Regions from separate parts of the Bacillus sp. KH172YL63 genome, predicted to be linked through region 1. Evidence: riboswitches for the same ligand, from Rfam matches in the RefSeq annotation. Region 1 holds a riboswitch; the other holds the start of a gene.
The links. Region 1 has a riboswitch for FMN ahead of KH172YL63_RS13680 (ECF transporter S component). Riboswitches for the same ligand answer to the same signal wherever they lie in the genome.
Positions count from the first base shown of each region.

Region 2: another riboswitch for FMN. It lies ahead of ribD (bifunctional diaminohydroxyphosphoribosylaminopyrimidine deaminase/5-amino-6-(5-phosphoribosylamino)uracil reductase RibD); the one in region 1 lies ahead of KH172YL63_RS13680 (ECF transporter S component).

Region 1 is NZ_AP022842.1:2,664,180-2,674,210, forward strand. It holds gene KH172YL63_RS13625 (spore coat associated protein CotJA) at 64-285, shown strand; gene KH172YL63_RS13630 (spore coat protein CotJB) at 292-552, shown strand; gene KH172YL63_RS13635 (manganese catalase family protein) at 574-1,143, shown strand; gene KH172YL63_RS13640 (DUF2663 family protein) at 1,232-1,681, opposite strand; gene KH172YL63_RS13645 (glycosyltransferase family 4 protein) at 1,819-2,967, opposite strand; gene KH172YL63_RS13650 (phosphatase PAP2 family protein) at 3,014-3,541, opposite strand; gene KH172YL63_RS13655 (LysM peptidoglycan-binding domain-containing protein) at 4,175-4,840, opposite strand; gene KH172YL63_RS13660 (CPBP family intramembrane glutamic endopeptidase) at 4,833-5,432, opposite strand; gene KH172YL63_RS13665 (RecQ family ATP-dependent DNA helicase) at 5,442-6,914, opposite strand; gene KH172YL63_RS13670 (YpbB family protein) at 6,892-7,956, opposite strand; gene KH172YL63_RS13675 (ferredoxin) at 8,180-8,428, shown strand; gene KH172YL63_RS13680 (ECF transporter S component) at 8,604-9,173, opposite strand; FMN riboswitch at 9,326-9,460, opposite strand; gene KH172YL63_RS13685 (LysM peptidoglycan-binding domain-containing protein) at 9,566-10,031, opposite strand, start outside.
Region 2 is NZ_AP022842.1:2,479,567-2,489,597, forward strand. It holds gene KH172YL63_RS12605 (bifunctional 3,4-dihydroxy-2-butanone-4-phosphate synthase/GTP cyclohydrolase II) at 1-184, opposite strand, end outside; gene ribE (riboflavin synthase) at 201-857, opposite strand; gene ribD (bifunctional diaminohydroxyphosphoribosylaminopyrimidine deaminase/5-amino-6-(5-phosphoribosylamino)uracil reductase RibD) at 873-1,958, opposite strand; FMN riboswitch at 2,132-2,275, opposite strand; gene KH172YL63_RS12620 (four-helix bundle copper-binding protein) at 2,476-2,805, opposite strand; gene KH172YL63_RS12625 (hypothetical protein) at 2,863-3,558, opposite strand; gene KH172YL63_RS12630 (patatin-like phospholipase family protein) at 3,687-4,559, opposite strand; gene KH172YL63_RS12635 (GNAT family N-acetyltransferase) at 4,762-5,058, opposite strand; gene KH172YL63_RS12640 (hypothetical protein) at 5,042-5,626, opposite strand; gene KH172YL63_RS12645 (ABC transporter permease) at 5,705-6,481, opposite strand; gene KH172YL63_RS12650 (ABC transporter ATP-binding protein) at 6,478-7,374, opposite strand; gene KH172YL63_RS12655 (PLD nuclease N-terminal domain-containing protein) at 7,376-7,585, opposite strand; gene KH172YL63_RS12660 (DUF4870 domain-containing protein) at 8,127-8,450, opposite strand; gene KH172YL63_RS12665 (undecaprenyl-diphosphate phosphatase) at 8,656-9,435, shown strand; gene KH172YL63_RS12670 (undecaprenyl phosphate transporter UptA) at 9,451-10,031, shown strand, end outside.

The DNA.
Region 1 (10,031 bases):
GGTTGAGTGATGCACCTGCTCTATTAACCATGTATGTATGCCTTTAACAAAGGAGGGATTTCTTTGACTGAGTTCTATAAGGATTATTACCCGTACGTGAGCCCATTCGATCCTTGTAAGCCGATTACCCGGAAGGTTTATTCAACTCCCCCGAACCTTTATTTGGGCTTCCAGCCGCCAAACCTGGAGCAATATTCACCGAAGGAGGCATTACAAAAAGGAACACTGTGGAAAGTGTTTTACGACCCGTATTACAGTCCATACGAAAAAATGAAGGGAGACTAAACGGCCATGAAACAACTCCCCCCACATTATTATGAAGTGTTGGAAGAACTGCAGGCGGTGGATTTCGTCATAGTCGATCTCACCCTCTATCTGGATACCCATCCTGAAGACTATGAAGCAATCTCCCAATACAATATGTACATCAAGACTCGAAAGCAAATCAAAAAGAAATTCGAAAAGGAATTCGGGCCATTGACCCACTATGGGTATAGCTACTCCAACTATCCCTGGGACTGGAAGGATGCCCCTTGGCCATGGCAAGTATAAGCATGAAGGAGGTATAAAAATATGTGGGTGTACGAGAAGAAGCTGCAATATCCCGTCAGAGTGAGTACATGCAACCCGAAATTAGCGAAATTCCTTATTGAACAATACGGCGGTGCCGACGGAGAGCTTGCCGCAGCGCTCCGATACCTCAATCAACGATATTCGATTCCTGATAAAGTAATCGGGCTGCTAACGGATATTGGTACAGAAGAATTTGCTCATCTTGAAATGATCGCAACGATGGTTTATAAGTTAATCAAAGACGCCACTCCACAGCAGATGAAAGATGCAGGACTTGACCCCCATTATGTGAACCATGATGGCGCGATCTTCTATCAAAATGCAGCAGGTGTACCTTTTACCACTGCCTATATTGCAGCTAAAGGGGATCCGATTGCAGACCTTTACGAAGACATCGCTGCCGAAGAAAAAGCCAGGGCAACGTATCAGTGGATCATTAATATGAGCGATGACCCTGACCTGAATGATGGTTTACGCTTTTTAAGAGAACGTGAGATCATCCATTCCCAGCGGTTCCGGGAAGCAGTTGAAATCCTGAAGGAAGAGAGAGACAGAAAAGTATTCTTCTAAATCATCCTGCATATTCAGGCACATCGGCCAAAAGGTCCCACAATCTTGTCGGGCCCTGCTGCCATGGGCCTTTATTTGCTTTCATACATTATTTCGATACATGAAAAAGATTGATGTCCCATTCTTTTTTCAACATCTCGAATACCTGATGCCTTTTTTTCCACGCATCTTCTTTCCACAGATCCTTGCTTCGGTCGATGACCTCACATCTTAACGCATGAAATTCCTTCTCTTTTTTTTCTTTCTTTTCATACAGAATCTTTGTCATCCCGAATAGTCCAACAAGTCCCAGCATCAGCAATAGATGCAGAGAATTGGACACAAATGCAGAAAACATCGCTGCAAAGGAATAAGAATAGGGTTCGAGAACTTGCTTCATGAGATAATATAGAAGAAAGAATGATGAAAAAATCGTTCCCCATAAAGAATAAAGATGATTGGCTTTCGCCTTTTCAAATGATTGTTTCTTCTCTATCAGATTATGTAGCATTTGTCCCGTCGCTTGATCCGTCCATTCTCCGAAATCCTGTATCTTCATCCCCACCGCCTCCTTTCTTCCCTATATTGTATGGACTTGTCCATGATGATAGACTAGCAAACATAAAAAAAGGACCTGGAAAGATCCTTTTTAGGAATTGCCTCATATGACCTGATTCTCGAAATCCCAGTATGGAATTAGCCAAGCATTTGTTTTTGTTTATAGACATGGCTGACTTCCGAGAATTCTTCGACGAGCTGGTCAAAGATCTGCTCCCATGACTGTTGCCTGGCCATTTGAAGGGACTTCATTCGCAGATAGCCGATTCTGTCTTCCCTGAGCACTTCTGTGATATGCTGAATGAATGACTCGGCACGATGCGCTTTCGCTATCATCCCTGTCTGATTATGTTCAACGATCGTTGTCACTCCACCTTTATCGGCCACCACCGCCGGCAAGCCTGATGCAAAAGCCTCTAATATAACATTTCCAAACGTCTCAGATGCAGAAGGAAACACAAACAAGTCTGAGGATGCATACACCTCTGCCAACCCCTCACCTGTGAGATATCCCGTAAAGATGACACCTTCCCCTTTTGTTTTGTCCATCAGTTCCTGTTTCATTGGACCATCCCCAACGATGACCCACTGAACTTGATTCTTCATGTTTTCAGGAAGGTTTTTGATAGTTTTTTCAAGTGTTTCTAAATCTTTTTCAGGAGCGAGGCGCCCGACATAAAGGAGGATGTATTTCTTCATAATTTTCCATTTCTCTCTGAAGGCAGGACTTCTTTTCACAGGGGAAAACACTTCACAATCGACTCCCCTCCCCCAAATGGACAAATCAGTGAACCCTTGGTTGATTAGATGCTGCTTCGTTTCTTCTGATGGGACAAAAATACGGTCTGCCTGGGAATAAAACCATTTTATATATTTCGATAACAAAGGAGATACCCACATCATTTTATAATAGTTCAAATACATATCGAAATGAGTATGATACGAGGCGACGAGGGGAAGATTCATCTTCTTCGCTGCCCGGATACCGAACAGGCCCATCGAGAGCGGGGTTGTAACATGGATAAGCGTCGGGGAAAAATCATTCAGCTGTTTTACAATCGTCTTGGGATTGGCAACGGCCGTCCGGCATTCTGGATACAGAAAAAAAGGGAAGCTGGTAAATGAATGCACATTCGGGTAGGATTCTTTTTTATCCTGAAGATCCGGGACAAACACTTTGTATGGGATCCTCCGTTTTTCATAATGGTCTGTTAACCTTTTCAACGTTCTGGCCACTCCATTCACCTGCGGGTGGTACGTATCAGAAAAAAGCGCTACTCTCACCATCATCTCCCCCTTCTAAGCTTGCTTTCGTGCGTTTGAACGGTTGGATTTACAGCATGAACCACATCACACTTAAGGTTGTCACACATGCAAGAAACGCTCCTGCCACTACATCTGAAGGGTAATGCACACCAAGGACGACCCTCGAATACCCGACAAGTGAGCTCATGATAAAGAGGATGAGCATGCTGGCAGGGAAGTGGACCATAAAGGGTATGGTGACTGAAAATATGGCAGTCGAATGACCCGACGGGAATGAATGATCTTTAAATTCATATCCATGCAAAATCGCGTCTGGCAGCTTGATATAAGGGCGTATTCTCCTGACCATCCTTTTGATCATTGCCATAAGGATATGACTGAAGGTCAGTGAAATCATGGCGACCACCACTGTTTTTTGGATTGAGGTGAAATATTGACTGAAAATGAATAGGCACAGCATGGCAGAAACCGTTGCCCGTGCCCCTCCCAGGTGAGTGACATAACCAAAAAATGATCTGAATAACTGTCTGCTTCCATTGATTCTGTAAAACAACGAGTCGTCCATCTGTCTAAACCGGGTCATCATTCTGTCCATCCAACTCTCTCCTTTCCTATTCAAGACCACTTGAGACCATTATAAAATTTGTTTGTTACGCTTCTTATAATGGAATGTAAATGTTTCTGGATAATGTTGAAAAGGATTTGTAAAAGGGGTTGAATCTATAATAAAAAGGCTCTTTTCGTATAGATTGTTGCTATTATTAGACATTAATGTGAGCATCTTCGGAAATTTGAGACTGTGGAATAATAAAATTGCCATATTAATGAATCAAGGGTAATGTACTTCATTGACGTTGATCACTACTCTTCAGAAGATGAATAAGCAGTTAAATCAGTGAATTTTCGGTTTTTACCTTCGATGGTTGATTGGAGCGGAAGATGCTCGACTCCTGCGGGAACTGATGGACAGGTGAGACCCCGCAGGACGAAGTCCGAGGAGGCTCACCGCCAGCCCCGCGGAAAGCGAGCATCTGTAGCGGAAATCAACCGCACCTCGCTTGTTTATAAGCCACAATGTTTACGAAAACAGCCAAAAAAAAGAAAACCGAACAATCGACATTCATAAAAGAATGGCGCATTGGTTCGGATTTCTTCTGGTTTGTTTACGTATTCATCAAATACACAGACATCTCTGGAGGATGTGACTGACTGCTAAATCACAGGCAGCTTACTGATCCAACGGGATTTCCAATACTTGTCCAGTTTGGATTTCATTATCCTGGATTTTATTCCACTCTTTAATTCGGTCCACTCCTTCAGGAGAATGGTAGTAATTCATAGCAATTCGGTAGAGGGTTTCCTGAGGCTTTACAGTATGATAGGCGATTTTGTATTCCGGTTCAGCCTCAGGCTCCTTTTTCTCCTCTTCCTTTGGCTTCTCTTCCTGACCAGCAGGGGCGGCAGCTGGTTTTTCGTTCTTTCCGCCTGCTGCGGAAGGAGTACCGGTACTTTTTTCTTTTTCAGCGTGGGTGTCAGGCGGCTCTTGTTTTGCTGAATCCGGTGCTTCTTCACTTTCTTCAGGTTCAGGATCATTTTGATCATAATCAACTTCCACAACGCCGCCTGCTTCATCGGCTATGTCAAACAGCGGTTCGCTTCGATTATCAAAATAAGAATATATGCTAAATACAGTCAAAGGCAGCAGAATAAAAAATATCAGCAGCATGCTGATTAATGGATGTTTCAGCTTCCATTTATTCTTTTTCTGTTTTTCTCTGTGCAATTCACTTCTTGGAGGAAGCGGTTCCCTTTTTCTTGACGGCTCTTCGACTGGAGTCCGTTCAATTTTTTTCTTTAGTTTCGCAGCTTGATCTCGATATGGGTCTTTACTCATGAGACATCCCTTCTTTACTTCCCTGTCTTCCTTTCTTACGCATATACAATCCTAGTAAGAAATCGATAACAAAGTGCATGATGATGGTTACAGCTAAATTACCCGTTTGCTTGTAAATGAAACCGATCCAAAAGCTTAACAGGACAATATTGATGATCAAAAACCAATGGGCCCAATACCTGAAATGGATGATGGCAAAAATCAAACTTGATAGGATCAATCCAAAATGAAATTGCAGAACACCCCTGAATAATATCTCTTCACTCACACTGATGAAAAAAGCCAGAAGTGCGATTTCCCCAATGCTTCTGTTCGTGAATATCCGGGCATTCACCCCTCCATCGTCGTAATAATCAGGGGGTAATGTCTTCATCAATAATAAATCGATCAAGACAATGACCAATCCACTCCCGAGACCTACGGTGAGCATGGCGGGGGATAAACGGAATTGTCCGAGAAACTCTGACCAGCTATCAAATAAAAATATACCCAATCCAAAGGCAATCGTTAATAGTACTATTTGCGTAAAATACAAATGAAACGTTAATTGCTTCTTAGAAAGTTGTTGAATGATTTCTCCTTGTTTCTTCATCGTTACCACTTATCCTAACAATAATTTTTCCAACCTTTTTTCCCACGTTGCCTCTACAGGATGAGCGATTGCCTCTGTAAACGGCTCAGTTGAGAAGTCTTCGATGGAGGCACCGCATCGATCACAGCAAAAACTGTTTTCTTTTTGTAACGTCTCATTGAAATAATGTAGAAGCCCCCTTCGTCTGCAGGACTCGGATTGAATCCACTGAATCATGAAGTATAACTTGTCCTTCTTGTATTGTAAACGGTTATTGCGGATTCGTTTGATCCCCTCTACCAATCTATGAGGTTCTGCATCCCTGCTCTGTGAAAGTTCGGATGTGTAATGTGTGAGGAATCGAAATTGCACCTCTGAAAGCTGCAGGACTTCAATCAATTCCTTCGCATGATTGTTTGGACTTTCTTTTATAAATCTTTCTATTTGAGCATCCTCAGGCAATTCACTCTCGATCAGCCCTAAAGGCAAAGAAAAGTCCTGTTCCGCATATAAAATCACGGCGATGCTTTTCTCCCCATCCCTGCCGGCTCGGCCGATTTCTTGCAAGTACGCTTCTATACTCGATGGGAAGTGATAGTGAATGACAAAACGGATGTCTTCTTTGTTCACACCCATTCCAAATGCAGAGGTGGCGCAAATCAGCTTCAGCTTACCTGATAAGAACTGCTGCTGTATCAATATCCTGTCCTCCTGCTCCATCCCCCCGTGATAGTATGCCACACCGGTTACGCCCTGTTCACCAATCCAACGTGCCACATCCTCAGCCATTCGCTTGCTCGAAAAGTAAATGATCCCAGGACCTCCCCATGTGTTGACGAGTTCAAGCAAGGCATTCATTTTTTCACTTGGTCCCCCCACCTTTTCAACGAACAATCCGATATTTCCACGATCGATCGAATAAACCATTTCAGCGGCATCGTCTATTCCCAATACACGGGAGATGTCTCTTCTCACTTCTTCCGTTGCTGTTGCAGTCAATGCCAGGGTGGTCGGATTCAAAAGCTTCTCCCTGAGTTCCCCAAGTTTTAAATAGTCCGGCCTGAAATCAGGTCCCCACTGGGAAATGCAATGGGCTTCGTCTATGACATACAAGGAAATGTCCAATGATTGTAACGCAGAAATCACCCCTGCATTCATAAGCATTTCAGGTGATATGTAAATGAACTTATAATGCTGCAACTGCTCGAGTGCAGCCCTTTTTTCCTTAAAAGGCAAAAAAGAGTTGAGTGCAATCACCCGCTTTTCTCCCATCACTTTCATCTGTTCTACTTGATCCTGCATAAGAGATAGCAATGGTGAAACGATCAGTACATGACCGTCCATCAAATATCCCGGCAACTGATAACACAGCGATTTCCCGGTTCCGGTAGGGAGCATGGCCACCGTGTCCCGATGGTTTAGGACCGACCGTATGATTTCTTCCTGACCTTCCCTGAAAGACGTGTAACCAAACCGTTTCTTAAGCTCCAGATGTAAATCCACTGCCCTCACCTGCCTTTGCAATTGCGACCCTTATCTGGAAATAAGATAATTGGGGTAGCTTATCTTTGATCGGTTTCAGCCTTCTCGTTTGCATATCATTCATTGCATGGATGACGTCATCATAATCCTGAGCTGTGATGAACGGGGAAATGCCAAAGTCTTTCTTGGTTAATGCAAGCTCAATGATATGATCTTCAATCGTATTGATTTTTAAGTTCCTGATCCTCGCAATTTCCTCAATGCTGTGGCCCCTTTTATACAAATCGTACGTCTTGCTTGTAGAAATTGTAAGATTTTGGGAATGTTCACGATTTACCCCCATTGAATATAATAAAGGGAATTTCGATGATTCCCTTGCTATTTCTGATAAAAGTCCATGTAATAAATTCAAAAAGCGGAACCGGTATTCTTCTCTATCCATCTTTAACATATCAGCGACCTGCCGTTCGGTCCATCCGAAATCATCGTATCCGGTCAACCGGAATACAAGGATGGAGGGATCGGTTGCCTGTGTTGTAAGAGAGCTATATAACTCATGATGTAATTCTGTTGTAAAGCGGTCGATATCAGGGTTAGCCTTCAATGCATGCTTTACCCATTCCTGGACCTGCCTGTTCCGCTGTACAGGAAAATACAACGTTTCCTTTTTCTTCGCATTCGAAAGCACCTGGACCAGCAGGCTCAATCTCAGCCAGAAAAGACGTGCTAGGTCGCCGTATTGCAGTCCATCCATCCTAGAGGGGAATGATTCACCATAGAAATGCTCCTTTACGAGCAAGGACCCCGCATCCAATACAGCCGCTTTTTCAGTTTCATCAAGCTTGATCAGCCTTGCACTTTCCAACTCCAGTATCTTCTGATTAAAATACGACCGTTTCAATTTGGGGAGCGAAAGGAAAAATGGCTGCAGTTTAAAAATGTGCGCGTCTTGAATCGATTGAGAGGATTTTTTTCCTTTCAAAATATGAAAAACAGCGTAAATCGATCTCTCTTCATTAATTTGTTTCAAACAATACAGAATCACATAATTAAGATAGGTCAATTTCCTGCTCCTGTCCTTGTAGGTTATTGTCAAATATTGTACCATGAATTCGCACCCAGACGATGTTTTGTTTTTCTTATTAAGGATAAAAATAAAAAGAGAGCACGTAACTATTGAAATGTCACCCAATCCTCTATAAAATAAACATTAAGTGATTTTTCACAAACTTACACTGTGTATAATGATGAATTATATAGAATTATTTACGTGGGAGGTTTTTTCTTTGCCAAAGTATACGATTGTCGACAAAGATACATGCATTGCATGTGGCGCATGCGGAGCTGCAGCTCCAGATATTTACGACTATGATGATGAAGGCATTGCGTTTGTAACATTAGATGATAACCAGGGAACGGTAGAAGTTCCTGACGTATTAGAAGATGATATGATCGATGCATTCGAAGGTTGCCCTACGGATTCCATTAAGATATCTGAAGAACCATTCGACGGAGATGCACTTAAGTTTGAATAGTAAGAGTGAGAACTGAGGGGAAAGATTCCCCTCAGTTTTTTTATGATTGTTTCAGTCTTATCACACCATTTACAACAGCCGCTTTATTTTACACCACTGTCCATATATCTTATTTCCTGGTCCAATACAGTAGAAAAACCCCTCAACATGTTGAGGGGTTCAGTATATAGTTTGATTATGCCGCTTTATTCAAGGCAGTTTGTTTAGATAACCATCCTTGAAGGCGAACGAATAATAGCGTGAATACGGTCGTGATCAGAATTCCCTTAAGGATATTAAATGGCACGATCCCGGTGATGATGATTTCTGATGGAAGTTCGAAATTCATAAAATATTTATAAGCGGGAAGGAATACGAAGTAATTCAAAATTCCCATGCTTATACTCATGACCACAGTTCCTGTAATCAGTCCGATCAACAAACCTTTTTTTGATTGAAAACGTGTGTAAACATAGTAGGTCGGCAGAATCAATAGGATTCCAGCCATGAAGTTTGCTGCATGACCGATCGGAACGCCTGTATCGCTTCCTGTCAGTACATAATCGATTACATTTTTAAATAATTCCACCAAAATCCCGGCAACGGGTCCTAATGTAATGGTTGCAATCAAAGCAGGAACATCACTGAAGTCTACCATTAAGAATTTTGGAAATGGCGGTATTGGGAAGTTGAATAACATTAACACATACGAGATGGCACTTAACATACCGATTGTAACAAACATGCGCGTATTCATTTTTTTCATCTGTCTCTCTCCCTTTGGAGATTCATCTCAAATCGAAGATGGTCAAACCAAGGTAGCATTAAAAAACTCCTAGATCAAAAGCATCTAAGAGAGTGAAAGGCATACCCTAATAAACGTTTAGCTTCCCATTTTCTAAACGTTGTGGCACAGACCTTCATCTTCTCCCATCCAGACTATACTGTCGGCTTTGGAATCGCACCAAATCCTGCCCCTAAAGGCTCGCGGGCTTAGAAACAAATCGTTTCATCACCGCCGGTAGGGAATTTCACCCTGCCCCGAAGACGAATCTTTATTTTTTTATACACCCCTATTATACATAATGATAAGGAATATGTGAAGAAAAAAAGCTCGAATTCAAAATACATCCCCTGTGACACTTTTGTTTTCAAGCACTAACGTACCTTCAGCACCTGTTTTGGATAAATGGCTGCATGTGCATCGAGGTTGTTTACAGCCACGAGTTCATTTACCTCCATCCCTAGGGACAAAGAAATAGAAAACAATGTATCACCGGACTTCACCACATATGTATTCTCTTTTGATCCCGGGATGACGAGCTTCTGACCGATGCTGATTTGCGTATCAATCAACCCATTTGCCGCTTTCAGCTTATCTACCGAACAATTGTATCTTTGTGAAATCGCCCAAAGCGTATCGCCTTTACTCACCACATGATTCCCGGCCGTCTCCATGACTGCAGCCGAGGCGGTGACATCCACTGTCTGATAAGGGTCCATTTCATTCGCAAATACCAGTTCCCCGACTTCCCCGTGGCCGAAAACCCGAAACGGATCTACCGCATAATCTTTATCAATGGTCCATTCACCCCTGTGAACTTCAAAGTGAAGATGGGCACCC
Region 2 (10,031 bases), 180 kb from region 1:
CCTCTGTAATAGGCGCGCAAATCAATCCCCTTCCCTCTTTCGCCATGAAATTGATGACCTCCGGAGTCGCTCTGTCTGCAAGGGCGATAAAATCTCCCTCGTTTTCACGATTTTCATCATCCACGACGATAACAACTTTCCCGGCCTGTAAATCTTCCAGTGCTTCTTCGATTTTATTGAACATAGGGAAACCCCTCCTCTTAGTCAGCGAAACCGTTTTGAGATAAAAAATCATAGCTGATGCTGTTTGACGCACGTTTAGATTCCTCTTTCGCCTCGTAGAAACGATGAAAATATTTAGCCATGACGTCACATTCTATATTGACGGCATCACCTATTTTCTTCCGGCCGAGCACAGTGTCCCCCCTCGTTTGGGGGATCAGTGAAATCGTGATCCGGTCAGGTTTGACCCCAAATACGGTCAATGACGTTCCATCAATGGCGACAGATCCTTTCATGATAAACAGATGACTTTGATTTTCAGGTATTGAAATATCCATATACCATGCATTTTCAACTTCCTGTATACCCAGAATCGTACCGATTCCATCAACATGGCCATTGACAAAATGCCCACCAAAACGTCCGTCTGCAGCCATCGCCCGTTCAAGATTCACTTTTGAACCCCTCGCCAGGTTCCGGAGTGTTGTCCCCTCGAACGTTTCAGGCATCACGTCCACATTGAATTGAGTGTTAGTGAATGATGTAACGGTTAAACAAACCCCGTTCACACTGATACTATCGCCAATATGGACATCTTCGAGGATTTTACTGGCTGCAATCGTCAGCTGCATGGAGGAAGATGATTTCTTCATATGTTGGATCGAACCTATTTCTTCAATGATTCCTGTAAACATCCTTTTCATCCTCACTTAACTTTTTGGTATTGCGACAATTTTCATATCATCTCCTACTCGTTCAAAGGCTTTAATGTCCATTTCCAGTCCTTCTGCCATCGTAGGAAACCCTTTGCCTCCAAAGCTCGCAGGTGCAGATCTTCCTCCAACAAGTTTTGGTGACATGTACACAATCAATTCCTGAAAAGCCCTTGATTCCAAAAAGCTCGAATGAACGGTCGCTCCTCCCTCTACATAGAGAGACATGATCTTTCTGTCACCTAATTCTTTCAACAAATTAGGGATTTGGATCCTTTCGGTTGGAAGGGAGAGAATTTCACAGCCCCGTTCTGCATATGGCCGTTTCTCTTCTTCCTTCACAGAATTGCCGGTAATGATAAGGGTGGTGCTTTCTAAATCCTCCACGACATGAGAGTGGAGAGGTGTGCGTAAAAATGTGTCTAAAATGATTCGAATGGGGTTTTTTCCACCTTGGGGCAAACGGGTGGTAAGGTGTGGGTTATCTTGAATGACCGTATTGACTCCTACTAATATCGCGTCATGCCGGTGACGATCATAGTGGACATCTGTTCGTGACGTTTCTGAAGTGATCCATTTACTGTCTCCAGAAGAGGAAGCTGTTTTACCGTCTAAAGTGACTGCTGTCTTCAGCGTGACATAAGGTGTTCCTGATTGGATAAAATGAAAAAAATGTTTATTGAGGGCAAGCGCCTCTTCTTCCATTTCACCTACAATCACCTCGATGCCGGCTTCACGTAGCTGCCTGATCCCCTGGCCACTGACCAGTGGATTGGGATCGGTACTTGCTATATGGACCCGCTTCACTCCACTGGAAATCAGGAGCGATGAACATGGTGGCGTTTTCCCGTAATGGGAGCATGGTTCAAGCGTGACATACACGTCGCTTCCCTTCGCTTTTTCCCCTGCAGCTCTGATTGCATGAACTTCTGCGTGACCTTCACCAGCTTTGAGATGTGCGCCCATCCCGACAATTTCCCCATTTTTCACAACAACCGCTCCTACTGCGGGGTTTGGTGATGTTTGACCTATGGTAGACTCGGCCAAGGTGAGTGCAAGCTTCATATAGTGGGAATGATTCAATATTCGGACTCCTTTCCTCTTAATGAGTGGTTCAATATACGAAAAAACCCCAAGTAACGTTTCTACTTGGGGAAGTTGGCATGACTAAATAGAGTATTCTTGATGCGCGTTTTAAAAATACAGGATCTTCCACTAGAAAAAAATGGACTCCTAACGTGCCAAAAAGAATACTGCCGTTCCTTCTCCCATCCAGACTTTCACTGTCGGCTTTGGAGTTTCACCAAATCCACCGTCTAACGCATATTAGACGGGTCACGGACTAAGAGCATGCGCTCATCACCGCCGGTAGGGAATTTCACCCTGCCCCGAAGGAAACCTATTCGATTATTGTTATTCTATCATAGTTTTTTGAAAGATAGCATGTTCTTTGCTCCAAAATTTGCGATATTTTTTGATTTTTCCTACAAAAGGAGGAGTTTTCAGCTAATACCAACCAATATACGGTTTCCAATAGGGAAAAAGGATGCATCTAATTACGGAAGCACCCTTTTTTTCATTAAGATTATATAAAAATACATCATCCCCGTGAGGCAATGAGCTGCCTGCATTCTTCTGCACAGTCAAAGCAAGCACTGGCACAATCCATGCAGTGCTGATGATCATGGGTATTGCACTCTGCAGCGCATGCTTCGCAGATTTCAGCGCAAAGGGTGACCATCTGTTTCACAAATTTGCTGCTGCGCTGCATGGCGCTTAGCGTCATTGAACAAATTTCCCCGCATTCCCTGTCAAGCTCAATACAGGCCATCATCGGTTTTTCCTCTTTGAGACATGCATGAAAACAGACATTGCACGCTTCCATGCAGCGTTGCAGTGCAGCGATGCATGATTTGTATTCAGCGTTCATCCTTTCACCTCCATGAACTTCCTTCCTTATCTTGCCCAATAGAGGCAAAAAGATGAGTTATGTGGTCAGGAAATAATCGCTGTCTACATACCATAGGAAAATCAAGAGCCAGTCTATCCCCTCATCGTAGCACTCATAGTAGGTCACATAGCTGTGATGAGAATCAAACAGGCGCTGTACACTTTGAGGCAGAAACCCCTTTTGAAGAGATAAATAATTTTTCTGATTAAAATTCAATATCCACCTTTTATTCCCTTTATAAATCAGAATAGTATCTCCAGCCTCGCTCCGCCACTCAATCGCAGTAGAGCTTTGATATTTCAGGCGAAAGGTCACCTTCGATTCTTCCAGATCCACCTGTATGGCCCTGCTCCATTTGGCAAATGACAAGGTTCTCTTATTCTTCCTGTGAAGCACGTATTGCTTCGGGCTGTTCAGTAAGGAAATACGTTGAATATAGTATTCAGACCACCCGTCGGTCTTCATATAATGGAATCCTTCCTTTGTAGCCACCCCTACAAGGGCATGCTTCGACGGAGGAAATTCCTCATAATACATACGGTTGGCTTTTTTCAGTTCTTTCCTGATGGTATGACTGAGGTACAAATTTGAAATGGCCGGTATGAATATGAGCAGCGGGAAGTAATAAAGCTGCCGCATGACCAGAGTCATCCCTACACCGATGAGAAAGTACATGACGCTTCTGAAAAGCAGGGTATATTGTTCATTTTTATAAATGTGATAGAGGTTCATGAAACGCTCGTCCTTTCCAGGAATCACTATCATATGTATGTGATTCCCTGAAAAAAAGACCATTTTCATAAGAGACTGTATGCTTATCCGGGATATTGAAGGAGGTTCTCATGTCGTACCGTCACGTTTCAGCTATGGACCATCGACTTTTTACTCCAATTTAAAATTTCGTTCATTTTTGCTTCTGCATCACGATAGCCCTGCCAGTACAACTCATCCAATTTTTGAGGGTTTCTTTCAATCCTGCCCACCTTGAGGGGCGTTTGCGGCTGGATAATGATCACATCACCGTTTCTTTCTTTTTCTTCTAATTCATCGATCGTCTGATTGTATTTTATATACCGGTTCATCATCGTTTTTTGAAGTTCAGGAAATTGCGGATACTTCCTGTTCAGTAAAAAGGAAAATTTTGAAGGCTTTTTATAGTAACCTCTGTTTCTTGTAAGGATGACTACGTTCTTCCCATAACCGTCCTGCTCTGCTTTACCGACCGGGATCGGGTCGCTTATTCCGCCATCCAGGAGGTGACGGGAAGCAAACTCGACTACCGGTGCGACAAATGGCAGAGAGCTTGAAGCCCGGATGATCGTGAGTAAATCTTCACCGTAATCACTTCTTGCATAATATACAGGTTGTCCTGTCTCACAATCCGTTACCCCAACGACGAATTCAGTTGAATTGGTATGAAAAGCTTGGTAATCATAGGGAACGAGCTTATTGGGAATTTCATCAAACACATAATCCATCCCAAATAACTCTCCCGTTTTCCAATAATTACGCCAAGACAAGTATTTAGGATCCCTGATGAAATCGACATTCACCTTTTTATTGCGTCCGTGCTGCTTGGACAAATATGAAGCCGCATTGCACGCTCCTGCAGATACACCAATCACGTAAGGAAATTCAACCCCCTTTTCAAGGAAGTATTCAAGAGCACCAGCCGTGTAGATCCCTCTCATGCCTCCCCCTTCAAGGACAAGGCCTGTTTCTTCGATGATCATCGTCATCCTCCTTTTCTTCGTCAGGTAATGATTTGATTCTCTGACTCTTCCATTCCCGTCTGGTTGATATGTATCCCCGCGACCAGGGATTCCTCTTCAAACCCAGCCATTCTCTATATTTTCCCATAAACAAAAGCTTATGGATAACGATTTGCTTCTTATGTCATCCTAATTAATCGTTATTCAGACATTTCCTCTCACTTCAATCAGCCTCTAACGGAATCAACCTCGCTCCACAGATCCGTTCATAAAATTCGATCGGGCCCGCTTCTTTGATCACGGCATGATGTTGACCCGACATCTTCATCTCGTGGAGCGCAGCATACAGAAGGGCTTTTCCGATACCCCGATGACGGCCGGTCATCAAGACTCCCATAGGGCCTACACTCCCTTTTTGATCAAGATAAACATCATATGCACAGAAACCGATCCATTTCCCATCCTCCACTGCGACAAGGATGGGGAGCTGATTTCCCTCTTGTTTAAAGGCTTGCACCATCGTTAGGTACCAAGCACTCTTTCATCCATGATAGAAAGGGTCCCTGCTCGCTTTTTAGAACTCGGACGATCAGGACATCGCTTGCAGCTTCGACCGTCCAATCACATTTGTGTAAATCCACCGTTAAATCTCTTGGCATCGTGACAGACCTGAGAATCCTTTCATGAGGGATCCCTTTTAATTTCTCCCTTAATTGAACGGAATTGCCGAGGTGTTGATAAAAGGCTTTGATGATATGTCCTTCATTTAAGAAAATTTGATTATATCGTCCCATTATGCTTAATGAAGTATCCCAAATCTCACCGGAAATCTTGGATAGCGGCAGAGAGAATGGCATCCTTGTCTGCTTTTCAGCATGCTCGGGAGACATATCTGCTGCTACCTTTTCTATTTGTTTCATATGGGGTTCGGTCATCTCCAACATTTCTTTCAGTACACCATCGTTTACCAAGATGGCTCCAAGGAACAAGTCCATGCTTTCAATACAGTCATGCCGGTGCTGCTTCGAACACACCTCAGCATGGCGGATCAACTTGATTACCTTTTCAGTGTAATGAGGTTCATTCATACAGCAGCCTCCTTCTAAAACCAATATTCGACAGAAACAATAAAAAACCCTCTGATATTACAAATCAGAGGGGCGGGTTTAGCTCAAGTCACTTTGTTTAAAGATAATCGGGGTGATCACCAGAAGTATTGCGCAAAGGAAAACGGTCATCGTGACGGCCATCAAATGCTCTGGCATCCAGTCCCCTACAAGGATTAGTTCAGTAACATAACCCGAGAGCCTGCCGGGAGACCACTTCATAATCTGGGTGAAGGTACCGGAAATGAAGGTGATAAATAAAGAAAGTCCTATTGTATAGAACCCAGCCGCCCCGGGCGACTTTACCATTCCGCTGAAAAACACCGTCACAGTTACGACGAAGGAAAGCCAAACCCCATTCACGAGATACGCTTGCATGAGAGAGCTGATGTCGATCCTGCCAAATAATAGATGAATATAATACCAGCTTGCCAACATCCCAATTGTATAGGATAACCATACGAGGACGGAAGCGGCCATCCATTTACTATAGATGAACGCCCGGTAAGGAACAGGTTTGACAAGGACCATCACGGCACTTCCACTCTTCCGTTCTCCAGCGAGAATGCCCATGGATGCCAATATGATGACAAGCACGCCTATTGTATTGAATTGGCCGATCGCAGACAATAAGACCTCACCTGCCGAGGGGGTCGGTATATTGATGATGGCCCCCTCCGGAAGATCACCTACTGCATCCAGAATGTCCGGCAGATAGTAAGCTGTTACGGGCTCCATCAACCCGAACAGAAGAAACACAAGCGGCATCCAAATCAATTTATATTGACGGGAGAGCTCAAGCATTTCCTTTTTGAATAACACCCGAACTGTCTTCATTTTTTGATCACCTCCATGAACAATTCTTCGAGACTCCCCTCACAGCTTTCCACTTTCGTTACATTCCATTGATGTTTTGTAATCATGGAGAATACATTCAGTCTGTCACGGGCAGGATCACTTACTTCGATGGTCAATTGATTCCCATTTGACTTAACACTCCGGATCCATTCTTGATTTACAAAGAAATGCTCAACACTTTGTGCTCCCTCGGGGAAATAAAGATTGAGCTTCGGCGCCTGATGCCTTCTTTTCACCTCATTGATCGGTCCCTGCTCGATCAATGACCCTTCATGCAAAAACAGGACATCATCACAGGTTTGCTCTGCATCATTAAGGATATGGGTAGAAAACAAGATTGTCGTTTCCTGTTTCAACTTCTCCAGCAGTTCCAACACTTCTCTTCTTCCAAAGGGGTCCAGGGCAGACAGCGGTTCGTCCAGGATCAATAACTGTGGTCGGTGGATCAGCGCCTGAGCAATGCCAAGACGCTGCTTCATCCCACCTGAATACTGTCCGATCCTTCTATTTCGCCCTTCTTCCAGCCCAACGTCACGGATCAGTCCCTCAGCACGGTTTCGGACTTCACTTTTCGTCATCCCCGCAATCTCCCCTGAAAAGATCAAATATTCCATCCCGGTCATCCAGTCATAAAATGTTGGATATTGGGGCAGGTACCCAATGATTTCACGTATGTCGGAAATGGTTGCCTCCGTTGTGACTCTGCCCCCCGTAGGAGTCACGAGTCCCGCCAACATATTCAGTGTAGTGGTTTTCCCGGCACCGTTCGGACCGAGCAGTGCCGTGCAGCGATTACGTCTTAATTCAAATGAAACATTTTTAACCGCCACTTTGTTTTTATATCTCTTCTCTAAACCTTTTACTTCTATCATGCTATTGCCTCCGACCAAAGATGAAATATAAGACAGGGCCGATGATATTGACGAACACGATGATGAATACCCAAAGCCATTTTGGACCATTTGTTGCCCTGACCCTGATGACGTCTGTTAAGGCGATCACCATTAAAATGAGTTGGACGAGGATGATTGGCGCAATGAGTGCCCAATTGATTGATTCTAAAACATGTTGTATTTCATTCATTTTCCATTCCTCCCCTTTTGCTTGATAAAAATAGGCTCTTTTCGCATAGATTGTTGCTATTATTAGACGTTAATGTGAGCATCTTCGGTGATTTCAGACTGTGGAATAAAGAATGCCATAGCAATAAATCAAAGGCAATGCACTTGAATTAGGATTATCACTATTTTTAGATGATAAATAAGCATTTAACCCAGTAAATTTATGGTTTTTATCCTCGATGGTTGATTGGAGCGGAAGATGCTCGACTCCTGCGGGAACCGCTGGACAGGTGAGACCCCGCAGGACGAAGTCCGAGGAGGCTCACCGCCAGCCCCGCGGAAAGCGAGCATCTGGAGCGGAAATCAACCGCACCTCGCTTGTCTAATAGCCACAATGTTTACGAAAACAGCTTAAAAATAAGACGCAGTGCGTTGAATTTCGTTCATTTTTTTTGCCATCTTATTTTCACCTCCCGGGTATCACGGGGATGAAAGCAAAAAAATCCGAACTTGCCCGGCCTTTTTAAAAGAAGGCGAACACGTCCGGATTTTCATGAAGCAAGTTATTTAATTAACCGAAAGATTGTCGGGATGTTGTAATACTCCCCTTCGTACGCTTTGATGGCACCGAGTATTGTAAAGACCAGTGCAAGTGCACCGACCACCGGCGCCAATATGAACCCTACAAGCACAACCATCAAAATCGAACTTACGAATCCGTACACACCATATGAGATAAGAAAATTAAAATACTCTTTCCCATGGAAGTCTATGAAATCTGATTCATCCTTCTTGATGAGCCAGATGACCAATGGCCCGATGAATACAGTGAAGAAGCTCAATATATAAATTAGTGCTGCCATCATTCTTTCGTCTTTTGTAGGCATTAGATTCCCTCCCTTAATCTATCTAACAGGCATTCAATTGCGGCCTCCTTTATACTTACGCGCGAAGCGAAAATAAGTTTCATCCACATATAGTTTTTCTTCAAATCTTTTTCTCATTGTTTGGGACATCCTTCATGAAACCTGGGGGAATGGAATATAAGTTTAAAAAGGGCTGTCCTTTTATATGCAGAAAGGAAGTGTGAAAATGAGTAAATTCGAAGCTTTTATTCTCGGGATCATACAGGGATTGACCGAGTTTTTACCTATATCAAGCACTGGGCACCTGTATCTTGGAAGGGTGACATTTGGTCTTGAGGAAGCAGGTCTCTTCCTGGATACGATGCTTCATATCGGGACATTGATCGCGGTGCTTGTCTATTATCAAAAAGAACTTCTATATATGATAAGAAATCCCTTCAGTAAGTTGTCCATCATCCTCGTCATTGGAACGATCCCGGCGGTTGTGATCGGTTTATTGTTTGAAGACTTCTTTGACTACATATCCAAGACAGGTACAACGATCGGATGGGAGTTTCTTGCAACAGGCTGCATCATGTATATGGCAGACGGAGTGAAAAATGGCTACAAGAAGCTCGATGACCTTTCTTATACCGATGCATGGGTGATCGGCAGCTTCCAGGCTGCCGCAATATTCCCGGCTCTCTCAAGATCAGGACTGACCATCGCTGCCGGTTTGTTCAGAAAGCTCGACAGAGAAACAGCCGCATATTTCTCATTCCTGCTGTCTACACCTGCCATATTGGGCGGCATTGTCCTTCAAGGAAAAGAGATGTTTGGAGGAAGCGTTGAAGCAATTTCATTCCCAAGCCTTGCAATCGGGACAGTAAGTGCTGCCGTATTCGGCTATTTCGCCATCGTCACCATGGTAAATGTCTTGAAAAAACATTCATTGAAGATGTTTTCCTATTATGTATGGGCTCTAGGATTATTGATCCTGATTCTTCAATATGCAAGGATCATGTAGGAGGCGAATGTAAATATGAATCATGAATGGATCATGGATATACTTTCATTACTGTCAGATTTGGGATATGCCGGCATTGCCCTCGCCCTGATGATAGAAATCATCCCCAGTGAACTGGTGTTAAGTTTTGCCGGTTTTTTGGTAAGCTCCGGAAAGCTAACCTTCGTGGGCGCCTTCCTCTCGGGGGTCATCGGCGGCACTGCGGCACAATTATTCCTGTATTGGCTCGGTTATTATGGCGGGAGACCGTTCTTCGAGAAATACGGTAAGTACTTGTTGATTCACCCAAACCATCTGGCTGCTTCGGAAAGGTGGTTCGAGAAACATGGCACCATCGTGATCTTCACCGCCCGTTTCATTCCTGTTGTGCGCCATGCCATCAGCATTCCAGCAGGGATCAGCCGCATGCCCCTTACCGCTTTCAGTTTATACACTTTCGCAGCTATGCTTCCATGGACGCTGTTATTCATGATTGTCGGGATGGAGCTCGGCACTCATTGGGAACATATCGAGGTGATCGGCATTCGGTTTGTGAAACCGATTTGCTTCATCGCTGTGTTTTCCACATTGATTTACTTATATTATTCATCCAGGAG